2 regions of the Exiguobacterium sp. s5 genome follow, and region 2 is predicted to be linked to the other one. Evidence: predicted binding sites of a transcription regulator. Region 2 holds the regulator's gene; the other holds the start of a gene.

Region 1 (5,795 bases), 120 kb from region 2:
CGACTTGTTTGAGCACAAGGTCGCCGCAGTCGTGGCCATGCCGTTCATTGAACGACTTGAAATGGTCGATGTCGGCCAAGACGACCGCATACGGGCGTCCCGACAAGACCGCTTCACGGATCGCCTCTTCGATTAAACGGTATCCGGTCGTGCGATTATAGAGACCGGTCAGACCGTCCCGCGAGGCGAGGGTATGTAGCCGTTCGTTCGTCTGTTCGAGTTCGGACGTCACCTCGACGACCGCCCCTTCGAAGATGAATGACAGCCCGGCGATCAAGGCGATGGTCGCGAGTAAACACGTCACCCCGATGACTTGCTCGAGGGTCGGGCCGAGCGGCGATGTCCCGTCCGTCACGTTCACATATAAATAGCCATAGATGCCCATGGCGAGCATCGTCGAGGCGATTCGGATGGCCCGGCTCACGTTCGGCATGAAGAACACGCCATAGGCGACCGTGAGGATGAAGTAGTGGACGTTCGCGCCCCAGCCGAGGACGATTGTCGAGATGATGGCGTTATAGACGACCTCGACGAAGAGACCAATGAAGAACGTCCGATAATATCGTTTATGTACAAAATAAAAAGACAATGTGTAATAAAGAACGCTGAGTACGTTCGACCAGGCAAGGACGGTTACGTCAAGTCGCCAAAACGTGATTAAGAACACGACATGGATGAGCCAAGCGAACACGTTCCCATAAAAAGTGATGCGGTAATTATATAGTGTACCGCGACGTTCCTCATAGGCTGTTCCCACGCGAACACCTCCTTTTTTCAGTATACCGAACCCATCCTCATTTGCCCATGCCTATCCAACAATCGATTAAAACCGACACGCACAAACGCCTTTAAATCGTGCATATAATTGCGTGAAATAGATATTTCACGCAATGTTCGTTCAAGCGTCATTTCCAAGTGAGTCACACATCGACCCGGGAAACCATAAAAATACGCCTTATAATATGGTTTACATAATAAGTTATGGTGAACCAATTGATTTGTTTTAAAAATTTGAAAGAGTTACAGTTGTATGATAAAAGAAAATAAAGCTTGAAACGGTGATTCAGGTAAAGGTACACTGAGTACGTAAACAAAAGGGGGATTTCAGGATGGACGATCAACGTTTGAAACAATGGCTCACCGAGGCGAAGACGATTGCTGTCGTCGGCGTGTCAGCCAACCCGAACAAGACCGCAAACCAAATCGCAGACTATCTGCTGTTACAAGGTTACACGGTCATCCCTGTCAATCCGACGCTCGAGACGTGGAACGGACGTAAAGTCTATCCGACGGTCGAGAGCATCCCGGGACGCGTCGATATCGTCGACGTCTTCCGACGCAATGAGTATTTGGCCGGCGTGGCCGAAGATGCGGTCCGACATGGGGATGTCGGTCTCGTCTTCAACCAGCTCGGGCTCACCAGCCCGGACGCCGAGCGAATCGCTCGCGATGCCGGACTCGACTACATCGAAAATCGATGCATCTATGTCGAGCACGCCCGCCTTCTCGGTTAAGACCTACCTCCTTGGTAGGTCTCCTTTTTTTCACGAGCCTTGCTCGCGGGGAGGCTTGCCAGAATCCAAAAACAGCTATACAATAGGATAGAAAAACGAACGTGTGTTCGAAATTGAGGTGACGAAGATGTCAACAGATCTATTTAATTACAATGAAGACGCCATTCAGGTGCTCGAAGGACTGACTGCTGTCCGGAAACGTCCGGGGATGTATATCGGTTCGACCGACCATCGCGGGTTGCACCATCTCGTCTATGAGATCGTCGATAACGCGATCGATGAGGCGCTCGCCGGATTCGGTGGCCAAATCGATGTGACCATCCATAAAGATGATGCCATCACGGTACGTGACCACGGGCGCGGCATGCCGACGGGGATGCACGCTTCTGGCAAACCGACGCCGGAGGTCATTTTCACCGTCCTCCACGCCGGCGGGAAGTTCGGCCAAGGCGGCTATAAGACGTCGGGTGGACTCCACGGGGTCGGTGCCTCGGTCGTGAACGCACTATCGAGCAAGGTGCTCGTCACGATTTATCGCGACGGCAAGGTGTTCGAGCAGACGTTTGCCGATGGCGGGATTCCGCAGACGACACTCCTCGAGACTGGCAAGACGCGCCAGACGGGGACGAGCGTCTACTTCAAACCGGATGCCTCGATCTTCTCGACGACGACATACAACTACGACACGCTCGCCGAACGTCTCCGTGAATCAGCCTTCCTATTAAAAGGATTGACGATCACGCTGACGGACGAGCGCTCTGCCAAAGAAGAGACGTTCCATTACGAGGAAGGGATCGCCGAATTCGTCCAATATTTGAACGACGATAAGGCGACGCTTCATCCGATCGTCTATTTCGAAGGGACAGAGAACGATATCGAGCTAGAGCTCGCCTTCCAGTTCACGGACGCCTATTCTGAGAACGTCCTCTCGTTCGTCAACAACGTCCGGACTCGTGACGGCGGCACGCACGAGGTCGGCGCCAAGACGGCGATGACCCGCATCGTGAACGAGTATGCCCGTAAGAACGGATTGTTGAAAGAAAAAGATAAGAACCTTGACGGCGGTGACGTCCGCGAAGGCTTGACACTCATCGTCTCGGTACGGATCCCGGAAGAGTTCCTCCAGTTCGAGGGGCAGACGAAATCGAAACTCGGTTCGCCCGAGGCCCGTACGAGCGCTGATGGTGTCATGGCCAAACAACTGACGATCTTCCTCGAGGAGAACCCGCAGATGGCGACGATGCTCATCAAGAAGGCGATCCGCGCCGCCCAGGCCCGCGAAGCCGCCCGGAAAGCCCGGGAAGAGGCGCGCAACGGCAAGAAGAAGAAACGTTCGAGCATCTTGAACGGGAAACTGACGCCGGCGACGTCGAAGAACGCCGCCAAGAACGAACTGTTCCTCGTCGAGGGTGACTCGGCCGGCGGTTCGGCCAAACAGGGCCGCGACCGGACGTTCCAGGCCATCCTGCCGCTGCGCGGGAAGGTCATCAACTCGGAGAAGTCGAAACTCCAGGACATCATGAAAAATGAGGAGATCAACACGATCATCCACGCGATCGGGGCTGGGGTCGGCCACGACTTCGACCTTGAAGACTGCAATTTCGACAAGATCATCATCATGACCGATGCCGATACAGACGGGGCCCACATCCAAGTGCTCCTGTTGACGTTCTTCTTCCGCTATATGCGTCCGCTCGTCGAGGCCGGCAAAGTGTTCGTCGCCTTGCCGCCGCTCTATCGGATTTCGAAAGGGAAAGGCAAGTCGGAACAGTTCGAGTACGCCTGGGACGAAGAGGCGCTCGAGAAGCTCGTCAAAGTGTATAAGAAGGGTTATATCCTCCAGCGCTACAAAGGTCTCGGGGAGATGAACGCCGACCAGCTATGGGAGACGACGATGAACCCCGACACACGGACGCTCATCCGCGTCACGGTCGACGACGCTGCCGTCGCCGACAAGCGTGTCTCGGTGCTCATGGGAGACAATGTCGCCCATCGCCGTGAATGGATCGAGGAGAACGTCGCCTTCGGCCTCCAGGAAGATGATTCAATCATCGCCAATGAACACGTGACTAAAGCGATTGAGGAAGTGATGTAACGATGTCGACGATTCAACATATTTTAAACTTGTCGCTCGAACAGGTCGTCGGTGACCGCTTCGGGCGTTACTCGAAATATATCATCCAGGACCGGGCCCTCCCGGACGCGCGCGACGGGCTCAAACCCGTTCAACGCCGCATCCTGTATGCGATGCACCATGAAGGCAACACGAACGAGAAACCGTACCGCAAATCGGCCAAGACGGTCGGTAACGTCATCGGTAACTATCACCCGCACGGTGACAGTTCCGTCTATGAGGCGATGGTACGCCTATCGCAGGACTGGAAGTTGCGTTACCCGCTCATCGACATGCACGGGAACAACGGCTCGATGGACGGCGACTCGGCCGCCGCGATGCGGTATACCGAGGCCCGTCTGTCGAAGATTGCCGGCGTCATGCTGACATCGATCTCGAAGAATACGGTCGACTATACGCCGAACTTCGACGATTCGACCGAAGAGCCGCTCGTCTTGCCGTCACTCCTCCCGAACCTGCTCATGAACGGGACGACGGGGATCTCTGCCGGTTATGCGACCGAGATTCCGCCGCACAACTTGACCGAGGTGCTCAATCTCGCCATCGCCCGCTTGAAAGGTGAGGTCGAGACGACGAATGACGCATTCCGTTATATGCAAGGACCTGACTTCCCGTCTGGCGGGATCGTCATGGGCAAAGACGGCATCTTGAAGGCGTTCGAGACCGGAAAAGGCAAGGTCATCATCCGTGCCAAATCGGTCATCGAGCCACTTAAGGGCGGCCGTGAACAGATCACCATCACCGAACTCCCGTATGAGGTGAACAAGGCGAACCTCGTCAAGAAGATGGAAGAGCTCCGTCTCGACCGCAAAGTCGAAGGTGTCGCCGAAGTCCGTGACGAGACCGACCGGACCGGCGTCCGCGTCGTCATCGAATTGAAGAAGGAAGCCGATGCGGAAGGTGTGCTCCATTTCTTCTTGAAGCATACCGATTTGCAACTCGCCTACAACTACAACATGGTCTCCATCGTCAACCGGACACCGAAACAGATGGGTCTCTTGTCGATCATCGACGCGTACTTGAAGCACGTCGAAGAAGTCGTCACCCGTCGCACGACGTTCGAACTCGATCAGGCGAAGAAACGCGCCGAGATCGTCGACGCGCTCGAACAGGCCATCTCGGTCCTAGACGAGACGCTCGAACTCATCCGTTCGGCCAAAGACAAGTCCGAGGCGAAACAGAAGCTCATGGAGCGGTTCTCGTTCACGGACCGTCAAGCCGAAGCGGTCGTCATGCTCCAACTTTATCGGTTGACGAACACGGATATCGTCGAGCTCCAAAAAGAGGCGAAGGCGCTCCAAAAAGAGATTGCTCGCCTCGCCAACATCTTGAACGTCGACGCGACGAAACGGAAGCTCATCTCGAAAGAGTTGACCGCGCTCCGTCACGAGTTCGGCGACGCACGGCGCTCGGTCATCGAATCGGAAGTCGAAGAGTTGAAACTGAAGACAGAGGTCATGATCGCCGTCGAAGAGACGATGGTGTTCGTCAGCCGCGACGGGTACGTCAAACGTTCATCGATGCGCTCATATGGCGCCTCGAGCGACGAGATGCCGGAGATGAAGCAGAAAGACCGTCCCGTCCTCGTCACCCAGGCGATGACGACGGACCACTTGCTCGTCTGGACGAACAAAGGCAGTTACTTGCTCATCCCGGTCCATCAGATTCCAGAGTCGAAATGGAAAGACGCCGGTCAGCATGTGGCCAACCTCGTGCCGATCGAAGGCGAACAAGTCGTCTCGGCCGATGTCGTCTCGACGTTCGACACCGACGCGCACTGCCTGTTCGTCACGCGTGAAGGCATGGTCAAACGGACGCCGCTCCGTGACTATGACGCCCAACGCAAGTCGAAAGCGCTCATGGCGCTCAAGTTAAAAGGTGACGACGAGGTCGTCTTCGCGGGCATCAGTGACGGACCAGGACAACTGTTCCTCGTCTCTGAGCGCGGCTATGGCCTCTGGTTCAAAGAAGACGATGTTCCAGTCGTCGGCCAACGTGCCGCCGGCGTCAAAGCGATGAACTTGAAAGATGGCGATGTGGTCGCCGATGCCTTCGCCTTCTTCACACCGCCACTGTTCGTCCTCGTGACGCAACGTGGAGCGGTCAAGAAGATGAAGCTCGAGGATCAGTTCGACTGCACGAACCGC
Region 2 (5,795 bases):
GAGTTGCCCGCGACGACATAGCCACCTTTAGCTGCGTCTTCAATCGACGTGCCTTCGAGTTCTGGCAATGCTTGACGCGTCAAGACGAGAAGTGATGGTGACGTTTTCGTCGTGATTGCTTGCTTCCAAGCCGCGATCGTCTCTTTTCCGTCAGCTGGACGGAGAACAGACAAGTTTGGCATCGCACGGAAGCTCATCAAGTGCTCGACCGGTTCGTGCGTCGGGCCATCTTCGCCGACCGCGATTGAATCGTGCGTCAAGACGAACGTTGATGGGATTCCCATGAGCGCAGCAAGTCGAACTGCCGGGCGAAGGTAATCCGAGAAGACGAAGAACGTCGCGCCGTATGGGAGGACCCCACCGTGGAGCGCCATCCCGTTGACGGCTGCTGCCATCGCGAATTCACGGACTCCGAACCAGATGTTGCGGCCGGCTGGATCTTCATCGAAGTCCGCAGCGCCTTTGATCATCGTGTTGTTCGAACCAGCGAGGTCAGCCGAGCCTCCGAAGAGAGTCGGAACCGCTTTGGCGATCGCGTTCAATACTTCACCGCTCGTTTGACGAGTCGCTTTTTTCGAACCGATTTCGAACGTCGGCAATTCGCTGTCCCAACCTTCTGGGAGCTCGTTGTTCATCGCACGTTCGAACTGGGCACCAAGTTCAGGGTGTGCTGACTTGTAAGCTTCAACGAGTTCGTTCCAGTCCGCTTCATGCTTCGCGCCTGGCTCAACGACTTTATCGTTGAACAAGTCGTATACTTCGTTCGGTACGTAGAAGTTCTCGCCTTCCCACTTGTAGAACTGCTTCGTGAGTTCAATTTCAGCTTCGCCGAGTGGCGCACCGTGTGATGCCGATTTGCCTGACTTGTTCGGTGAACCAAAGCCGATAACCGTCTTCACTTCGATGAGGGTTGGTTTCGACGTTTCAGCTTTCGCTTCGTCGATCGCTTTCGCGATTGTATCGATATCCGTACCATCTTCGACACGGATCACTTGCCAACCGTAGGCGTTGAAACGATCTTCAACGCTTTCCGAGAACGATTTGTGAAGGTCGCCGTCAAGCGAGATATCATTTGAATCGTAAAGGACGACGAGTTTGCCGAGTTTCAAATGACCAGCGAGCGAAGCAGCTTCTGCCGATACGCCTTCCATCAAGTCACCGTCTCCGCAAATCGCGTATGTGAAGTGGTCAACCACTTTGAACTCATCGCGGTTGTACGTCGCTTCCAAATGTTTCTCTGCCATTGCCATCCCGACAGCCATGGCGATCCCTTGTCCGAGCGGTCCAGTCGTCGCGTCGACACCTGCCGTGTGACGGTACTCTGGATGTCCAGGCGTTTTCGAATCCATTTGGCGGAACGATTTGAGGTCGTCCATTGAGAGATTGTAACCAGATAAGTGAAGAAGCGAGTACAAGAGCATCGAACCGTGTCCCGCTGAAAGGACGAACCGATCACGGTTGAACCAGTTCGGGTTTTTCGGGTTGTGACGCATTTTGTCCGTCCAAAGTGTGAACGCCATCGGAGCCGCACCCATCGGCATACCCGGGTGACCTGAGTTCGCTTTTTGGACCGCATCGATTGAGAGTGTCCGAATCGAGTTAATCGCTAATAATTCTTTAGTAGTTGTTTCCACTAATTTCATCCTCTCTGTTGTTAACAAAGTTTCTACCCGTCATATTTTAGCACACTCATTCGTGTGTCACAACTAATTAATTAGTATAACACATTAAATGGAATCGTTTACTTCCTTTCGTTTGAAAACGCATCAATGAGTCCCCCTGATCAACGTTCGCGTATAACAAACATGCACATCCTATATGAAATAGGATGTGCATTCATGGTCATTCTGAGCGGTAACGTTCCTGCTCATCTTTTAATTTTTCTGGCGTTACGTCGTTTCCTTCCGGATCGACGACCTTCATTCCCATCATTTGTGATTTGAATGATTGGCGGAACGCTTGCAAATATTGTTGGCGCAGCGCTTGCTGCTCATCCATCTCTTGTGGTGACAGACCATCTGTCTTTGCTTTGTTGGCGAGGAAATTGATTCGCTCCAATTGTTCAGGTGCTAGCATCGGGCTCGCCCCCTCTCTACTGAATTTGTCCTTCTACTGTACAAAATCAACGAGCAGGAATCAAGTTTCTGGTACCGACACGTGCTCCAAGTAGCGCCGGTTCACGGTCGCTTTCGATACCTCATAACCAAAACCGCGGAGGGTGGCGGCAATTTCAGCGAACGTGAGTCCACGTTCACGCAATTGGACGATTTCTTCAATCGGAACTTCGATTCGGCTCCGGCCTCCCTGGTCATGGTGCTGGATATTCCGATGCGGATTAAATCCGTTCGCGACCGCCCGACGCATTCCGCGTGAAATTTTAGCGTTATGGATCTTACGTTGATACTCTTCGACGACACTGACGATCTCGAGCACCATCTTCTCGGCGTCGGAGACGATATATTCATCGGACGACTGCATCGTCAACAAGCGCACGTTATGTTTCATGAGCGTATGCAAGATAGCGATTTTTGCATTTCCCCGTCCGAGACGACTGTCGTCGCTCACGAGCACGGCATCGAGATCGGACGTCGAGACGTGCTCCAATAGATCGAGCAGTCCCGCCCGATTGACCTCATACCCGCTCTCTTGTTCACTGATCACATCGACAACCTCAGCCTCAAGACGTCTCGCCATCTGCTTCAACTCGTCCGCCTGACGACTGAGCGACGTCTCTTGGGTGGACTTGTTCGTCGATACGCGACAATAAATGACGACTCGCATCGCGTCACTTCCTTTCTTTCCATTCGCCCTCTACGATACACAGGATGAAGGGATGTTCGCAATCAGAAACGATTATTCGGCGGCGAACCACGTCGTCTTGTCGTCTTTTTCATCATCTCGCTTAGCGAGAATGTGCGCTTCGAGCGTCTCCGCCTCTTTCAAGGCGACTTCTTCTTCAATACTGTGTTCGACTTTTTGTTCGGTCACGACGACCGCTTCGTTGTCGCGAAGCTCTCCGACCGCGAAAAATACGAACATACCGAGTGCCAACATGCCGACTAAGATGATTCCATTGATTGTGTCTCTCATAATCATTGCCTCCTGGGAATAAGAATACACGTTCTCGAGAACGTCTGTTCGTTTATCTGTTCTCATCATAAAACAAGAACTTCTGTTCGGTCAAGCAGAAAAAACGAACGAATGTTTGTGCGCTCATGTGTTCTTGTGTTAAACTAAACCCATAAAGAATAGGATGCGTTCGCAGGTTATTCGACATAATCGAGGTGAAATCCATTGAAAAAAATGTCAGCAAGACAACAACAGATTCTTGATTTTATAAAAGCTGAGGTCCGGGCGAAAGGGTATCCCCCTTCGGTCCGCGAAATTGGCGAGGCTGTCGGGCTCGCATCGAGCTCGACTGTACACGGTCACTTGGACCGTCTTGAGAAGCGTGGATTGATTCGACGTGATAAGACGAAGCCACGCGCCATCGAGATTTTGGATGAAGAGATGTCCGTCGTCGAAGACCACGATGCCGTCATGTACGTGCCGGTCATCGGGAAAGTCACAGCCGGTACGCCGATCACGGCCATCGAGAACGTGGAAGAACACTTCCCGCTCCCGGCTCACGTCGTCGGTTCCGACAACGTCTACATGCTCTCTGTCTCAGGAGACTCGATGATTAACGCGGGGATCTTGGATGGGGACCGCGTCCTCGTCCGTCAACAGAACACGGCCGACAATGGAGAGATTGTCGTCGCCATGACGGATGAAGGTGAAGCGACCGTGAAGCGGATTTATAAAGAAGCTTCGAAAGTGCGTCTTCAACCGGAGAACGACGAACTCGAAGCGATGTATTTCGATAACGTGTCGATTTTAGGGAAGGTCATCGGTGTATACCGCACGATTCACTAATGGCTAGTGGCAAGACACATACCCGTACGAATCTCGTGGCAATCGGTGCTCTTGCGATTGCCACGCCTTTTATTGACATCGATGTTCCGACCGTGTTCCTGCTTGGCGCCCTCATCGGGACGTTCTGGCTCTCCCCGGATCTCGATTTGAAGTCGGACGCCTATTATCGATGGGGACCGCTTCGGGGCTTTTGGCTCCCTTATGTGAAGATTATGCCCCATCGGTCGTTATTCTCGCATTTTCCGCTCTTGAGCGATCTGATCCGGGTCATCTATCTCGGTTTCCCGCTCACGCTTCTGCTCACGGTCACGCCGTATGAGGAAGCTATCAGATCGTGGCTCGACCTGAACGGGGCAGCATGCTTCTTCGGACTCGTTTTCGCGACGACGCTACATACGACGCTCGACTATGCGTCCACGTTCTTAAAACGTGCGTTTTAATCAGATCGTTATGCTACACACCCAAAAAGGGCAACCCGTCTAAATAGACAGGGTTGCCCTTTTTTGAACCGTTTATTATATAGAAGTTCAACAACTTTTATGCAACATGACATGATTTTCAGCCACTTCTCGTCCATTTACCAACAAGACGACACGATGCTCCCCTGGATAATGCCGACGGGTCGTCAAATCTGACCAGTCGTGCACTCTGGTCGCTGCAAGTCGCGCGCCCCCAGCGACGGTTCTATTCGCTAGCAGGAATGCTTTACGACTCGCTTTCCCGTTGGCTTTTATAAACTCAATCGCGTATTCGATACGAACATAAGCAGCATCCCCTGGACGAATGGACACATCGTACTGAATCTCGCACGCCTCCCCTATGCGGATCACGTTCGGATGTATAGAAATCGATGAGTCGACGGTTAAATTTGTTTCCTGCGTATAACCGAATATCGTTAACGCGTCAGGATGGGCTGACTTGATCAGTGTCCGGCATCCGTGTCTAATGATCCAATCGGTATGAGGATGCTCGCCCTGCCATCGTCGCGAGACTGCGAGTACAGCTTCTGGGTGATCTTTCGAGATATCGTTGAGGTTGTTAGCGACACTTTTTCTCACATATAATGATGGATCTTCTTTTAACAACTCTAAAATCTCCAACACTGGAGCTGGGTCTTCTTTGAACATCGGTAACGATTCCGCCCACGGAAGGCGAGGACGACAACCCTCACTCGCCAAACGCCGAACATGTTCGTTCGGATGAATTGCCCAAGCTGTCATTTGGTTCATCACACGTGTTGGATCCCGCAACAAAAAAGGTCTGATGGCGAATTCAGAAGACGACGTCTGCGTGAAGCGTTCGAGCGCTGACATCGAGCGTTCCCAATACCCTTCTGCCTGCCCGTACACTGCTACAAAGTCCGGGAAAAACAAATAAGGAAAGCCGACGCAGTCATCTGCAATTTCAACCAATACGTCCAAAGCTGATTCGTAATTCTGTGGCAAATACTGACCTAGTTTTATCGAAATACGTCGAGTACGCCCTTTGAGTGCCAACGCTTCCCACGATTCATCTATGATTGATGCGATCAAAGCCTGTACGTCAAATGACGGATACACGGTTTGAATACGTCGTCCAAATTCCAACAAAAAGGTCTCATCATACACGTCTTTTAATGGTGTTGCCACTTCTCGTCCCCCTATCCCATTCCATTACATTTATAGTGATATACATTCTCCCTCATTATATTGATTAGTTGAAGCGAATTATAGAAAAAGAGTCCTGAATGAGCACTTCATACGAAGACTCGTTCAGGACTCTGATTTTAAAGGGAATATCCCTTATTAGTCGACTTAGTAGAGCGTCATGTACTGATCGCGCTCCCACTCTGTCACTTGCGTACGGAACATATCCCACTCGATTTCTTTCAACTCGAGGAA

Evidence for each region. Region 2 encodes LexA, which represses DNA repair genes until DNA is damaged. Its sites were predicted from a motif close to CGAACATATGTTCG; they were not measured.
Region 1: the regulator LexA is predicted to act here: its motif matches at 1,611-1,624, upstream of parE (DNA topoisomerase IV subunit B).

The regions. Positions count from the first base shown of each region.
Region 1 covers NZ_JACSLK010000005.1:94,833-100,627, reverse strand. The annotation lists gene KNP60_RS15645 (GGDEF domain-containing protein) at 1-757, opposite strand, end outside; gene KNP60_RS11385 (CoA-binding protein) at 1,110-1,514, shown strand; gene parE (DNA topoisomerase IV subunit B) at 1,642-3,609, shown strand; gene parC (DNA topoisomerase IV subunit A) at 3,612-5,795, shown strand, end outside.
Region 2 covers NZ_JACSLK010000005.1:214,052-219,846, forward strand. The annotation lists gene tkt (transketolase) at 1-1,643, opposite strand, end outside; gene KNP60_RS11970 (DUF896 domain-containing protein) at 1,843-2,076, opposite strand; gene KNP60_RS11975 (YneB family resolvase-like protein) at 2,137-2,781, opposite strand; gene KNP60_RS11980 (hypothetical protein) at 2,854-3,090, opposite strand; gene lexA (transcriptional repressor LexA) at 3,295-3,915, shown strand; gene KNP60_RS11990 (metal-binding protein) at 3,915-4,355, shown strand; gene KNP60_RS11995 (DNA alkylation repair protein) at 4,443-5,543, opposite strand; gene glnA (type I glutamate--ammonia ligase) at 5,709-5,795, opposite strand, start outside.